3 regions of the Desulfosporosinus sp. FKA genome follow, and region 1 is predicted to be linked to each of the others. Evidence: riboswitches for the same ligand, from Rfam matches in the RefSeq annotation. Region 1 holds a riboswitch; each other region holds the start of a gene.

Region 1 (4,270 bases):
AAAAAGAGCGCATCCAACAGCTGATAGCGGATTATGATGCCCGCCCGCCCTTCGACATGCGTCAATGCCAGGAGGAGTTCCCTATTTTTCAGGAGACGTTCCAAAAAGAAACCTCCGACCGACTTCCCCGTGAACTTTTGGAGCAAATAGCAGATATACGTGTCTTCTCCCTAGGTTATTGCACCAAAGACATTCTGCAGCAATTAATAAGCCTGAGTGAAGAAAACAGCAAGACTGTACAGCGGGTATTAAACGAGTATTCCAAAGCCCAGCAGACGGAGGACATCCCTCAAGCCATCCGGGAAAGATTCACTTTTCACGATTGCCTGGTAACAGCGTTTAATGTTGGTCAAGATGTTGTCATGTATCTCGACACTCGGGGCGGATTCACGAATTATAACAGGATTACCTTTACCGCCGCTGAAATGATCAGGCGGGAAGAGCCTATTATCGGGAGCACTTGGCTTTATCAGGAACTGTATCGCACGGAAAAGGGTTATGAAGCTCATATTCTTTTGGGCAGGAAAAGAATGCTTGAGCTGATTATCCGCTGTCAGGATATCATTGTCGAGGAAGTATGAAGAACAACAGGACACAAGGGGACGGTTCCTCTGTGTCAACATCTAAGCCTTTCGGACAATGTGGAATGGAAAGCCAGTAATCCTACATATTTGCCGCAGGCTTAATCCCTCATTTTTTAAACGCCTCAATATTTTGTTTTGTACATCCTGATCCATCTTCTGTAACACCGTTATTGGTTTACCTTTCATTATTTTCTTAGTGATTTCATAGGCTTCGCTTTCGCTGATTCGTTTAGTCTTATCGCAATCCAAGCAGTGGTCTTCGTCACCCTCTTCTGTGAATTTCTTTAGTCCTTCTATTGCTTTTTCCTTTTCATTATGTATTATGCTTAAGATTAGACTGGTATCAGGAAATATGGCAGTATTTCGATCCGCTTGATAATAAGCAATGCAACTGCTCCATTTATAATCCTCTGGTTTGCTGATGATGAATGCTTTGACGGGGTTTTTGTGGATGTAGCGTATGACTGTCAGTAGATATGCGTCAATCTCCACGCATTCACTCTTAAATCGATCTTGAAAAACGTGTCCAATTCTTTCGTATTTCCAGTTGAACCAGTAAGCGTAACTTATACCCAAGCGTTTCATAAACACTGACACATCGCCATAGTCTTCTCTTAGCAATAAATGAACGTGATTGCTCATCAAGCAATACCCCAGTACGCTTATACCGCTTTCTAGCGATACCTTTTTTGTTGTATCCAGGTATCTCTGAAAATCGTCTTCTTCATGAAAAATATCCTGCTGGCCGATTCCCCTTACGATAACATGGTAGATTCCGGTTTCACTCTTCTTTCTTGGCTTCCTAGGCATTCCTTCACGGCCTTTCTTCCCTTTTCACAGATTATACCAAGCGTTCTAACTTGACACAAAAGAACCGTCCCCCCGTGCCCCAAAAGAACCGTCCCCCCGTGCCCCCTGTGTTGTTTATACGACTGTGCCCCAGCCATTCTGCTATTAAAGGAAGCGGAACGTCAGCCATATATAAGTGCATAGCTCGTGTATGCCTCAAATGGGGAGCTCCCCATTTGAGGCATTCTATTGAGAGGCATTTCTTTAATATCTTGTCCCATAATTGTTACGGTTCCTGTTAATTCTGCGTTATGGTAATGAGGAATCGCACCTGTTATGACGTGTAATAATGCTGATTTTCCCGAGGCCACCCCCCCGGTAATGACGATGAAATCTCCTTGCTTAATTTCTAAATTAATGTTTTTAAGTACCGGCTTCTCATTATTCGGAAACTTGAGTTTCTCAATTCTAATTTTGGCAATTACTTTCATAGCAATCTCCCCGTAATTTTGACTAAGAACAAAAAAGTTCTAGCTTAAAAAAAGCTAGAACTTTACCTTTGTCCTCTGGCATTATTTAATAGGCAGGTCTCCTGACTTATAGACTCAAATGTACGCCTTCCCAGTTGCCCAGTGGCATATGTACATTTTCAACGTCTAACTACAGTGGTGGGTCCGTCCAGGATTTTTACCTGGTTCCCTATTATCCCCGATTTGGGGAACCTATAAAAAATTTATTCAATTATGTTAACTATTAAGATAATTGAATAGTTGTTTAGTTTGTCAAATAAATTTCCACATCATATGCCTGACTTCCAGATGCCTCAATTTTACAATTCACTTCGCAAAAAGAATGATTTATTATCAATCGCTCTCATCGTAGCCAAGATCCCGTCGAGGTGGTCATACTCATGTTGTAATAACTCTGACAAATCACCCTCAAGCATCATTTTTTGAGGTTTCCATTGCAGGTCTAGGTATTCAATCATACATCTTCTATACCTCTTTACCCTAACCAGGAGTTGAGGAAAGCTCATACAATCGTCAATAATCTCCATCATTTCAGCATCGATAAACTCTAACGTTGGATTGATGAAAATGACAGGTTCATCAATATACATATATAATAGTCGTTTAAATATGCCTATCTGAGGAGCTGCAATGGCTCTACCTACGCCGTATTTATTTCTAAAATCGATCAGTGTATCATGCAAATCATTGACAATCGCCGCTAACTCTTTGAGTTCGCTTTCTTGTACTGTTTCACTAACTTTATATAACTTGGGATTACCGAGTAGTAGAATCTCTCTGATTGCCATCTCTAAATTTTCACCTTTCTTTCAGTCTGCCAACATTTAATCTTTGCAACGCACTCCAGGTACGAATTTCCCACTTCGGAACTAAACTACCACCAAGACTATATCGCAGCAGTTATTCTTTCTTGAATATAAAATCTTCTTCTGTATAAACCCTAATACCGTTTTCCATTAATAATTCGGCAGTGAATCCATAGCCATTTAACAGAGTTCCGCTAAACGTCCCATCATAAATCAGACCAGATCCACATGAGGGACTCCTTGCTTTTAAGATGGCGGTATTTATTCCGATGGTTTTGGCAATAGTTAATGTTTTCTGTGCACCACATTTGTAAACTTCAGTAAAATCTTCATTGCTTCTACTGATAACCTTTTTCTCACCGTCATCAGTAACTAAAATTTCACAACTATCTCTTGGAATACATAGACCTGCAATTACTTCCGGACATATTGGGATTGCTTTGCCATCTTTAACGAGTTTTACTATCTCTTCAATTTTAGTGTTTTTGCCATCATATCTGCAATTAATTCCCGCAAGGCAGGCACTAACTAAAAGCAAACTTTCCCCCCCATTTTTGATAATATTTTCTAAAGCTTAAGACGCTTGCCAGAGTCCCGAGACGCTAAAGCCCTCATCAAACGCCCCCAGCTTGTAAACCGCCTGCAATGCCCCTGACCCTACACAACACTCCTCACTCGAGCATCAGCTAACCTTTATCGAGACGGTTACTTCGTCTTAAAGTTAACGGGGCGCGGATAGCATGGAGTGAGAGGAAAGAATGGAAAATTTAACTACTAATTAAGCTTATGTTTTTTGCTAATCCTAAAGATAATTCGTAATCTAGTCAGACAAACAGCTGCACATTAAATTTTCAAGGGGGGCTCCATGACGATAAATAGCAAAATTAATCCTAAAGTTGAGGAATTTTTGAGCAAAGCCCAAAAGTGGCAAGATGAATATGAGCAGTTGAGAAACATCGTTCTTAACTGTGGGTTGACCGAAGAACTTAAGTGGATGCATCCTTGTTACACATTTGAGGGAAAAAACATAGTTTTAATCCATGGATTTAAAGAATACTGTGCTCTTCTGTTTCCCAAAGGTGCCTTGTTAAAAGATCCAAATGGTATCCTAATCCAACAAACGGAAAATGTTCAGCAAGGGCGCCAGATTCGCTTCAACAATGTTCAGGAAATAGTCGCTTTGGAAGCCATCTTGAAAGCCTATATTTATGAAGCTATTGAGGTGGAAAAGGCCGGCTTGAAGGTGATTAAAAAAGAGACTTCGGATTTTACGATTCCTGAAGAATTTCAAAAAAAATTAGATGAAAATCCTGCCTTAAAAGCTGCTTTTGAAACATTGACCCCTGGACGGCAAAGGGCATACATTTTTTACTTTGCTCAACCTAAACAATCCAAAACTCGAGAGTCAAGAGTTGAAAAATATATACCGCAAATTCTCAATGGAAAGGGATTAAATGATTGACCACCAGCGAGGCTTTAGGAAAGTGGCTATTCTTTACCTTAATTAGAAAAATAATGAACTAATTTGCTCCTCTATTGTCCGAAATGACTTGATTTATGA
Region 2 (4,270 bases), on a different contig from region 1:
AGAACACCATTAACATTCAGGAAAAATGTAGATTTCCCAGCTCCATTCGAACCAATAACTGCAATCTTCTCGCCTTCATTAATATCAATACTGACCCCGTCTAATGCTGCTTGTCCGTTTCCGTAGACATAATATAAATCTCGAATGCTCAAAATAGGTTCTTTCATAAACTCTCCTCATATGTCTAAATAGTATCCAGAAACTCCAAGTCTTCCGTAAAAAGAAGTATCTACGGCACACCAGTTTTCATCGAATCGTGAGACTTCCGACAAAGCCTCGATATTCATTAGCTGAACAAGTTCACTCTGTGATGGCCTCGTTAGCGGCGAGAAATCTATTTCGTAAATCCCCAGATCAGAAACAAAACAGAGATAAACATTGCTGCCGATATAAACTGGATCATGGTAATCTTTTGGTCTTCCTCCAGAAATATCATTTCACCATCATAACATCGAGCTTCCATCGCATCATAATATCCATTCGCCTTTTTCATAGAAATAACAAGCATATTGCAGGCAATTCCTCCAAAGGTATGCAAGGATGTCTTGAAATCACAAAACCCCTGTCGTGAGTCGGCAGAATTCTTTATTTTGGAGTAAACACCTAAAATAATAAAAATATAACGATAAATCATGTTCATCAGTTCAATTATAAGTTTCGGAATATGGGCTTTCCTCATAACGGAGATGATTTCTGAAGATGGTGTTGATAATGTCATCATCTGTAAGGCACTAACTGCAGCAAACACTTTTAAGATCATAAAAATTGCCTCTTCGAGCTTCTCCAAGGAAGTAAAAATATAGAAAAAGCCAAGATGTAAATGATATTGTCCAATTGGCTCCCAGGCAAAATCAACGGCAATTGTTATAGTGGCTAGGAGAATAAAGGAAATCGGAATCGCCAATACCAAAAGATATTCCCGAACTGAAAGGCCTCCTTTTACCACGATCAAATAGGCCATTCCAATGATAACTGCAGCAGATACGTAGGGATTATTCAGTCCAATGCACAGAATCATCAATAATACAGCAAACGAAACCTTGAACGCGGCATTCCATCCTCTGATTTTCGAAGCGTAGGATATAAGATCAATTTCCAACCTTTCCCCGTGTTTCAGAAAAACCCCCCCTAACCTAACTTTTTCCCTGTTTCTTTTTCCCATTTACTCCTTTCAACAAATCTACCGAGGTAGAAGAACACAACTCCCACACCGATACCGGTCTGTACACAGAACAATAGACTTTCTACTTCGCCCGGTAATTCTCCGCCAATTAATCGATTCATAACCGGTTCAACCCACGGCTTATAGTCTGTTCCCGTAATTTCTGCAACGACTTTGCTTCCGGCGTCATCAGAGCCGCTAAACTCTGCTCCTTTTAACATAAACAGAGGAAGAACTGCAATTAATAGTGCAATCAATGAGAGAATAATAACTGTTTTTTTGGATTTCGACATTATTTAACGCCTCCATCCATATATCCGATGCCTATCAATTCTGATTTTGCATACGTCTCAAGACCAATCACAATCATAACCGTCAAAATGCCCTCAATAATTGCCAACGGCACCTGGGTTGGTGCAAATACACCGAGAAACTTAAGAGCAGAGGCAACAACACCGCCGTTCGCTGACGGATAGGCAAGTGCCAGCTCAAAACTGGTAATACAATAGGTAAATAAGTCTCCAATTGAAGCTGCCAGAAAAATCCCAGCATTATGATTGACTTTTAGTTTTTTACACAATATATAAATACCATAGGATAACATCGGACCGGCAATGGCCATGGAGAAAGTATTTGCTCCCAGCGTAGTAAGGCCACCATGCGCCAGTAGAGTTGCTTGAAAAATAAGTACGATAATACCTAAAATGCTTACTGCGAATGGTCCAAATAAAATTGCAGCAAGTCCGGTACCTGTCATATGTGAGCAGCTTCCTGTAACCGATGGAATCTTTAAAGAAGATAATACGAAGACGAAGGCACCAGCCATTGCAAGCAGGGTCATGGATTTGCGATTCTGTGCTGCTTGTTTCTTGATGGCAAAATATCCTGCTGCCAGAAAAGGCAGACAGATTACTCCCCACGCGATACAGTATTTGGGCGGAAGGTATCCTTCCATAATATGCATTGCATAAGCTGTCGGAGTTATTCCGAATAACCCTGCAAAGACCGCAAATAGGCTAACTATTTTCTTTTCCCTTAAATTCATAATTGTATCCTCCCCTGACTCTTAATAGACCTCTTTCTTATTCTTAATAGATTATTGCTTGTTTGAATTACCCTGCCAAATAAAAAAACCCTTCACCAACAGAAGGGTTTATAGCTCAACCGGTATCAGGTAAAATTACCAAAAACACAGGTATACACCTCCCTAACATCCCGTAGGTAGTTTCAACTGCGGAATAAGCAGGTCTCCTGGCTTAAGGTCATCGTCAACTCACGTCTTCCCGGAGCGATATCCAGTGACATTTGTGAATTGGCTCCCTTTTACAGTGGCGGGCACCGCGTCAGCTTAAACTGACTTCCCTTTTCAATTCCTTCCCCTCGGGAAGGAATCACTTATTCCAATATTTAACTATAACCATTATACCAAGAAGAAAAGAGTTTGTATAGAGTTTCGTGCCATACTTCTATAAAGAGTATGCATCACTCTCTAGCTCGGCATATAGTACCTGACTTACTGAGTTAATTCCACTTTTTCTTAGTTCTCCCGCTGGTAACTTTGTTAAGATACCATGGAAACTATATACTGCCTCTTTTCCATGAACCGATAACGACGGACTTCGTTATAAAGATAAACTAGGCGCTCATCTTAGAGCGCCTAGTTTATCTTTATATATTAATTTTCACTAATGGCAATAAATAAATTTGTGTTTTGGGCAATCTTTAAAATAATTCACTCAAATAAAATGAGATAGCAAAATTAAAGCGCCTACAATCCAGCAATAATAAGCAAAAGGCTTCATGGCATTAATCTCTTTCCTCTTAAACCAATGCATTAAAATTGTTACAGCAATGTAGGCAAATAACCCAGCAAACAGACCGCCGATAAGGGAATTGACGAATAAGCCATGGGAACTGTGTTTAATCAGTTTTGGGACTTCTAATATGCCGGCTCCAGCAATGATAGGAGTGGCTAACAACATAGAAAAGCGAGCGGACTCCTCGTGTTTAAGTCCCATCCAAAATCCCGCTGTCATACTTGCTCCGGAACGAGAGAAGCCTGGAACCAAAGCCAAAGCTTGAAATAAGCCGACGACTGCCGCCTGTCCGTAGGATAAGTCATTGATGCTTTTCGTGCCTCGCTTCTTCATTTTCTCTCCAAAATATAATAACAGACCATTAATAATTAGAAAGATGGCGGCCGTTGTTACATTGCTGAACATATTGGTAATATGTTTTTCGAAAACAAACCCGATCAGAGCTGCTGGAATCGTCCCAACCAGAAGTAATAAAAGCAAACGTAAAGAAACCTCTTTGCTGGAATTAATAATTGAGCGGATTATTCTCATCCAGTCGTCCCAGAAAAAGATCAATAAGGCCAGTGCAGTTCCAAGATGAAGCATAACTACGAAAGGTAAAAAATTCATCTTTAAGAACTCAGGATTAAGATTCCAGTGAAAAACATAAGGGGTAAACACATTATGAGCCACACTACTAATCGGAAACAACTCAGTGATACCTTGGACAATAGCAATAATAATCGTTTGTAATAAAGTCATTACTTGAGCTTGCCTCCCTATCTATTAATGTTCAGGCCATTAGCTTTTCCTGTTAATTATAATATTACGTATGAAGAAATACTTGTCTAACTCTGTTAAATCTGTGTTAAAATTCGGTAAATACCTCAATACATCAAGCCAGGCATAATAACAAAAAACATCCTTAAACGGCGTGTTTATTCTGAACATCTCTACGACTAACAGTCAGGTAACCGACAAGGGCAACAATGATAATCGTTAAAACCAAACTCACTGGGCCTGTACCAAGCCCAAGGCCGCCGCGAAAGCGTTGCATCCCCATCCAATCCGCAATCGAGGCGCCTAACGGTCGTGTCATTATATAGGCAAACCAGAAGGCAAAAATTTCATTCAAGCCAAACAACCAATAAGCTAACGCTGGGATCGCAATTAAAGCCGCAAAGAGCAAACCCGAGGTGAAATAGCCTAAATTCAAAGTTGTCGCCGTCAAATCTCCCGTTGCAGTGCCTAACGCGAACGTGACCAGCACGATTGACCAATAAAAGGCCTCCCGGCGACGTGTGTGGATACT
Region 3 (4,270 bases), on a different contig from region 1:
CCTGGGCTCCATCCAAAGAATCAGCCAGACAACCAGGTCGCATCCCATCAGCCAGACTGAGAGTTGCGTTATATTTCCTGGCAATTTCCAATACCCGATCATATTGTTCATAAAGAGGATTTTCACATTGATTGGCAATCATCCAGCCGATTAAGTGAGTACCTCCGTAACTTACCAAGGGATCAAGGCGGCCTTCTTTCTTGGCCCGTTCCACAACCTCCATAGTCGTTGCACAGTGCAAAGCCAGGAAATCAACACCATCGGCTGCATGCCTCTCAATGACCTCAAACATTTCCTCGACATCCATTTTTACAGTCGAACCGTACTTTTTCCCAGCTTCAGCTATTGCCTGATAAACAGGCAGTGTTCCAACCGGCACGAAAGCAGAATTTAAGGTTTCTTTACGCATTGTATCAATATCGCCGCTGACACTCAGATCCATGAGAGCATTCGTACCTGCTGCCAAGGCTGTTTTGACCTTTTCAATTTCTTCGCTTATGGTGGCTTCGCTGCCGTAAAGACCGATACTGGCACTGACCTTAGTCCGCAGTCCCTTCCCAATGCCTACAGGAACAAGAGTCTTGTGGTTGATATTACCAGGGATGACAATAGTTCCTTCAGCAACTCCCTGCCTGATAAATTCCGGTGCAACGTTTTCGCAAGCCGCCACCTGCTCCATTTCAGGTGTTATTATTCCTTCACGCGCTTTTGTTAACAAACTCATCATTATCTTCCTCATCCTCCCGATAATATATAATGATTTTCTTTGAATCCCTTTGCCGATCTAACCAGTTTCCTGTTTAAAAACCGGCACGTGATATACCCCATCAAAACACGCCGTGCAAAGCTCTTCAGACCGCTGCAGGACTCGAAGCATTCCTGGCAGACTAAGGTAATAAAGGCTGTCCGCTCCAATCTGAAGCCTAACTTCTTCAACAGTCCGCTGCGCAGCAACAAGCTCATCAACGGACGGAATATCGATACCGTAATAACAAGGAAAGCGTAAGGGCGGAGACGCTGCCAGAAAATGCACTTCTTTAGCGCCTGCTTCTCTGAACATTTGGACAATTTGGCGGCTGGTGGTTCCCCGAACAAGGGAATCGTCCACAATAACTACCCTTTGCCCTCGAATCACATCGCCAAGAACATTAAATTTCAGCTTAACAGCCCGTTCTCGTTCCGTTTGTTCAGGTTTAATAAACGTCCTCCCCATGTACCTGTTTCTAATCAAACCTTCTCGGAAAGGCAGGCCAAGCTGCTCGGAGTATCCCATAGCCATTGCCGTACCAGACTCGGGAATGGCTATGACTTCGTCCCCAGCCATCGGATGCTCTCTGGCCAACTCTCTGCCAAGATCTCTGCGGACTGAATTCACAGTTCTGCCATCCAGTACACTGTCCGAACGTGCTAAATAAATGTATTCAAACACGCAAAAGCATGGGCGTCGTCTCGAACAGTTTTGGATAAACTCAATCCCCGCTTCGTTGATTATCACACCCTCACCGGGATTAATCTCCCGAATCACTTCGCCGTTTGCAGCCTCAATAGCGCACGTTTCCGAAGCTATCATATAACCGACTTCGGAATTTTTCATTTTACCCAAGCATAAGGGGCGCATCCCATGGGGGTCTCGCAAGCCGATTAGACTGTTTTCTGTCAGCATGACCAGTGAGTAGGAACCTGATATGTCATTCAGATAGCGTTCCAAGAGTTTCTTAAGCGGGAGACTCCTGTAATGTTCTATAAAACTCAAAAAAACTGCACTGTCTAACTTGAGTGATTTAGTTGCTCCCGCTGGTGCCAACCTCTTGTTTAATTGACTTGCATTGGTTATGTTGCCATTATGAGCTACTGCGATACTGCCCCGTTCATCCTTATAAACCAAAGGTTGAGCGTTTGCTTCCGAACTATCACAGCTGGTTGAATATCTCACATGTCCAATGGCGGCATTTCCCTTTAAGTTTTCAATAAGATCTTTATTAAAAACTTCTGTAACCAAGCCCATTTTCTTATGTAATCTAAGTTCCTTCCCATCGGAAATGGCTATCCCTGCGCTTTCCTCTCCTCGATGCTGCAGTGCAATAAGTCCATAATAAGTTTTCAGAGCAACACTCTTACCTGGAGCGTAAATACCGAAAACACCACACTCGTCACGGGGTTTGTCATGAAGTTCCCACGGAAACATTCTTTTCGCCTCCCTCGAAATCAGTAACCTTTTAAAAATTAGCAGCCGTTTAAAACAAAAAATCCGCAACTCACTAAGAGCGCGGATTTTTCCATCATCCTCACCTAAATCGACTTAAACACGAAGCCGACAGATAGAATTTACAGGCAGGTCTCCTGACTCTGGTTCATAGCTTCCTTGCCCCCTTCCTCCCTACGGAGTGGTTGCGGCAATAGCTCCCCATTACAGTGGCGGGTCCGTCCGGGACTTGCACCCGGTTCCCTATTCTCCCTCATTGGGCACCTGTAAAAATATGTTTATTTACAGTTGATATTACTTAAGAAAACAGAATCTGTCAAGTGTAAATTGTTTCACTTGGAGAAGGTGTGAGTAAAACTGCATTGGCATTCTGAAGCTATCGTTTAATAATGCTGCCATACGTTTCTCTAAGTTCTTGTAAATACTTCATTTTTTCCAATGGGTTCTCCTTCAGTTGTGCTATTTTTAAAATCAGTAAATCAAGCAGCGCTAAAGGTGACATCATGGAATGATACTCGTTTGGTTCTCCGCGATAACTGTAAAGAATTATGTCGGCGAGTTCCAGATAGTCTGAGGTCATTAAGTCTGTAAATAAAATAGTGTGGTAACCTGCTATTTTGCTGTGCTTTAAGAGAATTTTTACCTCAGATAAAAGTCGGGAATAGCTGAACATTATAACGAGGTCATTTGCGGAAAAATTAACAAGTGATTCATAAAGAGCAGAGCCGCCCTTGAGAAGAAGAAATTCAATACCAAAGCGATTAAGACGATAAATTAATATTTCAGCCAAGCCACTCGACCCATCTGGAGCAAATATATATATTTTGGGTGCTGAAATTATGCATTCAGCCGCTTCTTTTAAAGTTTCAGGCATCACTTCTCCTAAAGTCTTTTCAATATGATAATAATACCGTGACATAAAATCATGAATGTTAAAATCCTTCTCATTCCATTGTCGGAGTGTAACAGATATTTTGGACGCAGGTGTTGAACATATATTATCGCGCAAATATCTCTTAAATTCCTTTATATCCTTAAATCCAATCTTTTTCCAAAAGCGGGAAACGGTCGATGCACTGATGCCTGATTTCACGATCAATTCTTCAGTGGTGATATATTGGAGCTCGTTTTTATTGCGCAATAAACAATCCATAATACGGTGATCAGAGCTAGAGAAATGTTTTTTATTTTCTTGAAATATATTGTCCAACATTGTATTTTCCTCCTGCGTAGTTTAGAGATTATTAATAGATAGAGAGAGAGAGACTCAAACGCGTTTTGAGGTTTCGCAGCACTCTTTTAGAATTATATACTTAAAGCAGTCAAAACTGAAATTAATATTTCAAATTCGCTATTATGAAATGTTTTACTTAGTATTTACAATCCCGTAATTCTACCATAATACTTCTATGCTAAAATCGAGTCAGTTTTAGAATAGAAAGGAAAATAATTCAATGCCAGAACTATATTTTTCATCCACACTTATGTGGCCTGCTTCTTTGGAAGATCTTTTTCGAACAGCTTATGAAAACGGTTTTGCTGGAGTTGAATTTTGGGCTCAGCAGTTTGCTGTCAAGGGATATTCTGTAAAAGATTTTGTAAAGATGCTTAGTATTTATCCGCTCAAGACTATGGTACATAGCTTTAGTTGGGATCTGAATTTGGCATCCCTAAATGATGAGATAAGAGAAGCCTCAATTAGAGAGACGCTAAAGGGAATTGATTTAACAGCAACATTAGGAGGATTTGAAATTACTGTGCATCCCGGAAAAAGAACCCTAGATACAGAGCCTGAAGTTTATTACGAACGCCTACGGAATTCTCTAGTTGAAATCTCAAGGTATGCAAAAGAACGTCATGTCAATGTTTCCCTGGAAATCATGGAAAAAGCCAAGAAAGAATTTGTTGTTTCCATCGAAGCTTTAAAACAACTGACAGGAAATTTATTTAATGAATTTTTCTATACTCTGGATATTGCCCATTGCGATCAGGAAGAAATAATATTTACATCCTTAGCAAGTTTGGACAGAATATCCAAACTACATGTAAGTAATCGAAAAGGTAAAA

Evidence for each region. Region 1 has a riboswitch for cobalamin ahead of B5771_RS19135 (ATP-binding cassette domain-containing protein). Riboswitches for the same ligand answer to the same signal wherever they lie in the genome.
Region 2: another riboswitch for cobalamin. It lies ahead of B5771_RS04515 (energy-coupling factor ABC transporter permease); the one in region 1 lies ahead of B5771_RS19135 (ATP-binding cassette domain-containing protein).
Region 3: another riboswitch for cobalamin. It lies ahead of purF (amidophosphoribosyltransferase); the one in region 1 lies ahead of B5771_RS19135 (ATP-binding cassette domain-containing protein).

The regions. Positions count from the first base shown of each region.
Region 1 is NZ_NAHZ01000032.1:476,782-481,051, forward strand. Features, by position in the region: gene B5771_RS19125 (DUF4085 family protein) at 1-581, shown strand, start outside; gene B5771_RS19130 (transposase) at 624-1,394, opposite strand; gene B5771_RS19135 (ATP-binding cassette domain-containing protein) at 1,556-1,864, opposite strand; cobalamin riboswitch at 1,938-2,114, opposite strand; gene B5771_RS19140 (peptide deformylase) at 2,203-2,691, opposite strand; gene B5771_RS19145 (DUF523 domain-containing protein) at 2,804-3,247, opposite strand; gene B5771_RS19150 (YdeI family protein) at 3,575-4,171, shown strand; gene B5771_RS19155 (MerR family transcriptional regulator) at 4,230-4,270, opposite strand, start outside.
Region 2 is NZ_NAHZ01000015.1:194,043-198,312, reverse strand. Features, by position in the region: gene B5771_RS04530 (energy-coupling factor ABC transporter ATP-binding protein) at 1-167, opposite strand, end outside; gene cbiQ (cobalt ECF transporter T component CbiQ) at 335-1,099, opposite strand; gene B5771_RS04520 (cobalt transport protein CbiN) at 1,129-1,455, opposite strand; gene B5771_RS04515 (energy-coupling factor ABC transporter permease) at 1,455-2,207, opposite strand; cobalamin riboswitch at 2,386-2,576, opposite strand; gene B5771_RS04510 (undecaprenyl-diphosphate phosphatase) at 2,899-3,720, opposite strand; gene B5771_RS04505 (hypothetical protein) at 3,884-4,270, opposite strand, start outside.
Region 3 is NZ_NAHZ01000023.1:14,001-18,270, forward strand. Features, by position in the region: gene thiC (phosphomethylpyrimidine synthase ThiC) at 1-724, opposite strand, end outside; gene purF (amidophosphoribosyltransferase) at 785-2,185, opposite strand; cobalamin riboswitch at 2,313-2,486, opposite strand; gene B5771_RS06825 (MurR/RpiR family transcriptional regulator) at 2,580-3,416, opposite strand; gene B5771_RS06830 (sugar phosphate isomerase/epimerase family protein) at 3,658-4,270, shown strand, end outside.